3 regions of the Glaciecola petra genome follow, and region 1 is predicted to be linked to each of the others. Evidence: predicted binding sites of a transcription regulator. Region 1 holds the regulator's gene; each other region holds the start of a gene.
The links. The regulator FNR, encoded in region 1, switches genes on or off when oxygen is low (the NO sensors DNR and NnrR bind a similar motif). The targets are predictions, from matches to a motif close to TTGATCTAGATCAA.
Positions count from the first base shown of each region.

Region 2: RM552_RS12735 (FeoA family protein) is a predicted target of FNR. The motif match lies at 865-878, and genes of this name have one in related genera.
Region 3: ccoG (cytochrome c oxidase accessory protein CcoG) is a predicted target of FNR. The motif match lies at 1,234-1,247, and genes of this name have one in related genera.

Region 1 is NZ_JAVRHX010000001.1:1,205,421-1,207,701, forward strand. Features, by position in the region: gene RM552_RS05310 (sulfite exporter TauE/SafE family protein) at 1-652, shown strand, start outside; gene fnr (fumarate/nitrate reduction transcriptional regulator Fnr) at 681-1,418, shown strand; gene ttcA (tRNA 2-thiocytidine(32) synthetase TtcA) at 1,532-2,281, shown strand, end outside.
Region 2 is NZ_JAVRHX010000003.1:440,477-442,757, reverse strand. Features, by position in the region: gene RM552_RS12740 (carbohydrate porin) at 1-835, opposite strand, end outside; gene RM552_RS12735 (FeoA family protein) at 985-1,212, shown strand; gene feoB (ferrous iron transporter B) at 1,213-2,281, shown strand, end outside.
Region 3 is NZ_JAVRHX010000001.1:190,937-193,217, forward strand. Features, by position in the region: gene ccoG (cytochrome c oxidase accessory protein CcoG) at 1-1,121, opposite strand, end outside; gene RM552_RS00855 (hypothetical protein) at 1,522-1,884, shown strand; gene RM552_RS00860 (DUF3016 domain-containing protein) at 2,040-2,281, shown strand, end outside.

The DNA of each region.
Region 1 (2,281 bases):
ATTAACGGCCTTTTTTATGGGCTTGGCAGGTGGCGTTCATTGCATTGGCATGTGTGGTGGCATCGCATCTGCGTTTACTTTCGCAACACCTAAAAATAGCAAGCAAACACCGTATATCTTTGCATATAATATTGGCAGGATCCTTTCGTATACAATCGCTGGTGCAATTACCGGTTATTTAAGCAGTATTTTTACTGCAAAAGTAGTGTTCGGCTTATATATTCTGCAAATTATAAGCATATTTTTTCTATTACTTTTAGCCCTATACATAAGTGGGATATTGCAGATACTAGCTTATTTTGAAAGATTGGGTGGGTATTTATGGCAAAAAATTGCGCCGATAGGCAAAAGCTTAATTCCATTTAAATCCCCATGGCATACTGTTTTATATGGAATGTTATGGGGTTGGTTACCTTGTGGTTTAGTTTACACAGCGTTAACGTGGTCTTTAGCAAGCGGTGATAGTCTAAATGGCGCTGTTTTTATGTTATGTTTTGGGATCGGCACCCTGCCCGCATTAATTGCTTCTAGCGTTGGTGCAAGTTTCGTGATTCCCTATTTACAACACAAAAACACTCGCTTGTTTATGGCTTTTCTGATACTAATTTTCGCAATATTTTTGACCTTTAAATTATTTCAGGGTATAAAATGATCTCTTTCAGAAATATTAAAGTAGCGTTATGAGTAAAGGTTCAGAACTTTCTATACATTGTCAAAGCTGTAGCTTCAGTCATTTATGTCTTCCCGTTAGTCTTAATAAATCTGAATTAGATTCTTTGGACGATATTATTGAGCGCAAGCGACCTCTCCATAAACAAGATAAATTAATTAGTGTGGGTGATAAGTTTCACTCTTTATACGCTGTCAGGTCGGGGTCATTTAAGTCCTACATTAGCGGCAGTGATGGCGTCGAACAGATTGTTGGTTTTCATTTCCCTGGTGATATAGTTGGATTTGATGCAATGCGTGACGACACTCATCAAAGTTATACTCAAGCCCTTGAAACAGCAATGGTTTGCGAGTTGCCATACGATACTCTCGAAACAGTGTCGAATCGCTATCCTAAGTTACGTCAACAAATCATGAAATTTATGAGTTCCGAAATTAAACATAATCACGATTTGATGATGTTATTAAGTAAACGCAGCGCTGAAGAACGTTTACTTCATTTTATTAGCCATTTGTCACAACGATTTGATGAGCGGGGGTATTCAGCAAAACAATTTAACCTTTCAATGACTCGAGGTGAAATTGGGAATTATTTAGGTTTGACAGTGGAAACTATTTCTAGGCTATTAACGTGTTTTCAAAAAGAAGGCCTTTTACAGGTAGATGGCAAGTTAATTACTATTTTGGATCTTGAGGGTGTTCAGCAAAGAATGCCAGATTCAGAAATAGAAATCAGTTCAGTTAACTAGTGAATTGATTGATATAATCAACCTTAGTAAATCATATATTTAAATATACTTATTTTTAAGCGAAGACTTATTATTGTATAATTTATGCATCATCTAATTAGTAAATAATACTCATGTCAGTAAAAACAAAACTTGAATATAGTTTTAACAAACTACAAAAGCGCTTGCGTAGAGAAACTGGAAAAGCGATTTTTGATTTTAATATGATCACTGACAATGACAAAATAATGGTCTGCTTGTCGGGTGGAAAAGATAGTTACACGCTACTTGACGTATTATTATATTTTCAACGTATCGCACCGATAAATTTTGACCTTATTGCTGTTAATCTCGATCAAAAACAACCTGGTTTTCCAGCGGATGTATTGCCAAGATATCTAACAGAACTTAATGTTAATTATACAATAATAGAAGAAGACACTTACTCTATTGTAAAAGAGAAAATCCCTGAAGGTAAAACAACGTGTTCCCTTTGTTCACGATTAAGAAGAGGCGTTTTATATAGAACGGCATCTGAAATTGGCGCGACAAAAATAGCATTAGGACACCATAGAGATGATATTTTAGAAACACTGTTTTTGAATATGTTTTATGGCGGTAAAATTAAGTCAATGCCCGCTAAACTTGTAAGCGATAATAAAGAACATGTTGTCATACGCCCTCTTGCATACTGTTCTGAGCAAGACATTGCCAAGTATAGCCAGCATATGGCATTTCCAATCATTCCGTGCAACCTCTGTGGTTCGCAAGAAAACCTGCAACGTAAAAACATAAAAGCTATGTTGAATGATTGGAAGCATCGTTTCCCAGGCAGGATAGAATCGATGTTTAAAGCAACACAAAACATTGTGCCTTCACATCTT
Region 2 (2,281 bases), on a different contig from region 1:
AATCCGCAGTACCTAATCTGAAAAATACACGGCTATTGCCAATACTGCGTTGGTGTCGTAAATAGTAGCCTTTATTTAAATCAGTGATAGCTCTACTGGATAGGAGAGCAGACAAAGGCTCAGAAACTGTATACTGCCAATAACCTACTAACCATGTTTGGTCTTCATTTTTATAAGCCCATTCAACAATACTGAATGCACCGTCTCCACTTTCGAGTTTTGCTGCAATGCTAGAGGGACGCTCAGGGTCTCCCGGTAAACCATCGGTCACTGAAAAGCGCAATGAATGTTGCTCATTGACTTGGTAAAAACCTGAAACGCCTAGTCCATAAAAAGGAAAAATAGAAGGCCCATTGCCACCACTTAGTCCAATATCAGGGCCAATACCGTGGCTACTATTGAAAAATAGCTCTGCGCTGTCGAGCACATCAAAATCACGATTTATATCGTACAAGCCAGCGAGTAGAGACCATTTATTACCTTCGAGTCTCAACCATGCCTCTGCTAGTTTTGTGAGTGAATCGCCGGTTTCTAAGTTTGAGACAACTTGATCATCACCAACGATATTGGCAGAAAACCCCGCGCCATTTGAATAAAGCGCCGAAGCATGGGCCACAATATTAAGATTCTTAGAAAGTTGATATTGATCATCGACACTTAGGTACAGAATATCCACATATTCACTAGCACGTTTATTACCACCAGAGGTGTTTTTGAGTAAATCACCACTATATTCGACAAAAAATTCTTGAGCTTGAACCTTTGATATTCCTATGCTGCTTAGTGCTAAGCCCCCTAAAAAAAGGCCAATAGCCGAAACTCGTAATAAGGTCATATTGCGGGATCCTATTATTTTTCCTATCGCTGATCTTGATCAAGCTTTATTAGGGCTCATTCACTAATTATGCTTTTAAAACTAAGTGATAACAATTATTATTCTTAACAACTACTTATTTGTATTATTTTCTTACCGGGCACATTGCCATGACTCTTTGGGATTTATCAAAAAATGCATCAGCGCGTGTGTCTGGTTATTCACCTGCTATGCACAGTTCAATACAGACCCGACTCCAAGAAATGGGGTTTGCGATTGGTGCCCATATCGTTTGCACTAAACGTAGTCCTTTTGGAGGTCCTTTGGTCATCTTGGTCCAAGATTGCGTTTATTCATTAGAGCGAAGCCTAGCTGAGGGTATTGAGGTAAAAGTTTAAATGGAACAGGCCCTAGAACGGATTGTACTAGTTGGCAAGCCTAATTCAGGAAAGAGCCTCTTATTTAATCAACTCACAGGTTTACGCCAGAAGGTGGCTAATTTTCCGGGTGTTACCGTAGAGCTGAAATCAGGCAAATTTGATAGCTATGAACTAGTCGATTTTCCGGGCACATATTCTCTGGAGGCTATTTCTGAAGACGAAAGCATTGCAATTGAACAACTCCATCATGCTATGCAAGAGATCAACACAAAGCTAATTTTATGTAATTTGGACGGTACTAAGCTCGAGCGCTCATTAGTGTTTGCTTTGCAAGTACAAACGCTGGCTAAAAAACATAACAAAAGCCTTGTTTTTACTATTAACATGATGGATGACCTGTTGCGTTTTGGGCATGATATTGATACTGAAAAGATGTCGGCACAGTTAGGATCACCCATCTATGCGATATCTGCAAAGTCTTTATATGGAATGTCAGAGTTTACAGAAGCTCTTAAAACACATATGACTCACCCTGATACTGCAAAAATAGCAGCGTCCGAAGAAGAAAATCAGATCCAGCAAGACCATATGTCTTTAGCCAAATCAATTGCTGCAGAACACGGGATTAAGCCCGATATTGTGTTAAAAAAACAAAATCACCTTGATAGTTTTTTACTGAATAACATTTTAGGTGGCTTTTCATTTTTATTGATTATGCTGTTTTTATTCCAAAGTATTTTTACTTGGGCTGCTCCCTTAATGGATGCAGTCGAAAGTGCAGTAGGATGGAGCGGCAGCATGGTGGTAGCTTATTTGCCCGAAGGGGCCTTTGCTGATTTTGTTAACGACGCGATATTTGGTGGAGTAGGGGCTTTTTTGGTGTTTGTCCCACAAATTATGGTGCTGACTTTAATTATTGGAATATTAGAAGACAGTGGATATTTAGCTCGGGCAGCGCTAATTTGTCATAAACCGCTAAGTTTGTTTGGGCTGTCAGGGCGCAGTTTTATTCCCTACCTAAGTGGGGACGCCTGTGCAATACCTGCCATAATGGCCGCAAGAACCATAGAGTCACCCCGCAAACGTT
Region 3 (2,281 bases), 1.0 Mb from region 1:
CGAATGATGTCAACCTCAAGGGGGACTCTAGATACAACATCCCATACTAGTAAAGTGCTCATAACCGCAAGAACAAAAGCATACGCGACCAACTTGGGTCGAATTATTTTTGTTTCTCCACCAGCTAGTTGATGTTCGGAGTTAAAGCTAATTAAGTTCTTGGCATAGCCCATTTTTTCCATCACACCATTGCAAGCATCAACACAAGCACCACAATTTATGCACTCATACTGTAAACCATTACGAATATCTATTCCGGTAGGGCATACCTGTACGCATAGGTTGCAATCAACACAATCCCCTAGACCTTTTTGTTTAACCTCATCTGAACTTAATTTCCTTGAACGAGGTCCTCTTTTTTCGCCACGATTAGCATCATACGCAACTGTAAAAGTATCTTTATCAAACATAGCTGATTGAAAACGGGCATAAGGGCACATGTGAGTACACATAATTTCTCGCATATAACCTGCGTTTCCATAAGTACAAACTGTGAAGAAAATCACCCAAAAACCAGCCCAAAACCCGACGTTTAAGGTAAAGAAGTCGATAAATAACTCATTAATAGGAACAAAATAACCAACAAATGTTAAAGAAGTTAATAGTGCAACAAGCACCCATGCAGTATGCTTTGCCGCTTTTCGTATAAATTTGTCTACATCCATTTTACGTTGGTCGAGCTTTATTCGCTTATTTCGAGCACCTTCTGTTTTTTCTTCAAACCAAATAAAAATATAGGTCCAAGTGGTTTGTGGACACATAAAACCACACCAAACTCTACCTGCAAAAGTGGTGATGAAAAATAAGGCAAATGCAGAGACGATTAAGGTGTAGGCCAATAACGTGAGGTCTTGTGGCCACAGAGTTAAGCCAAATATATTGAAACGTTGCTCAGCAAGATCAAACAGAATAGCTTGCTGGCCTGCGTAACTAATCCATGGGCCGATTGCAAATATTCCTAAAAAGATAAACCCAAATAAACGTCGAAAAGTCTCAAATGCACCTTGTACTTTTCGAACATAAATTCGGTTGCGAGCAGAATAGCTAGGTTTGGTGATTTGAACTGCCGACTTTTCTATTTTAACCGGCGTGACATCTTTGATTTTAATTTTTTCAGTCATATAAAAGGACCATTATTGGTTACCGTCACATATGTGCTATCTTCAATGACAAAGGGTCAGTAGCAAGGGATTAGCTTATTCTTTGAGTATATCAAAACCCTGATGATAAAAGTTAATTGAGATCAATAAACTAGTAAATTAGTTGTATGGCTAAGATAACACCTATTCAGTATTTATGAGTACTAAATAGGAAAGCATAGATGTTGGAGTCTAAACCCTCAAAATCATCAGTTTTTTTGTATTATTATCAAGCGTAATGGCATCGATATTGTATACCTATAAAAATAATGTAAAGTAGACGACTCTGCTTGCATAGGCATATTGTATCTTAAACGACCTATATAGCACTTGTTCATCGCGTATTGACGCGTAATGTTACATTTGGAGCTAAAAGTTAAGTATGCGTAAAACCATCGTACTCATTATACAAATAATTTTATTGGTTCTATTTTTGCGCTCGTCTTTTGCGCAACATTTTTTTGGTGACGCTGCAAAACAGGTTTTAACATGGTTTGAATCGGTATCTAGTTTGCCAGAGCGCCAACAAATCATGACTTTACGTGATACATTTATGCGCAATAATATGTCTTTAAAACCTCATCAGGTTGATTACGTCATAGAAGTGACAGAAACGGTTGAAAGTATCAATAAATTTTACCAACTGTATTGTGTCAAAGATGATAAAAATCCTTATATATACGGCGCAAATTTAAAAAAGTTTTGCAATGACATTGCAGACTCTGAACTTTTAATAAGTTCTTGACTCTTATATACAAAGGTAAAAACGCGTGATTGTTGTTCAAGAAGCAATTTTTGAAAAACTCGCTGGCACCTCAAACAAAGATGCGATGTTGCAAACGGTGTTAACTTACAGTGAGTATTAACTGGGTAATTAGTATGACTAATATGGGTATTTTTATGAAAAAATTAATGATTCCTTTGGCCTGCATATTTGTGGGTGTTCAAACAGCAAACGCAACTTCGGCAATGGATACCGAAGTAGCGCAAGATGAGAGCAGAGTAGCGGTTGAATGGCTTGAGCCAAAATCATACAGAGATGTGCGCTCGGCTAATTCCTCTAGTACTAAGTTTCGCAAGCAAGTATTTAAAGAACTTGAAGAGCATCTGGTCGATTTATCTGAGGATTTACCAGAAGGTCA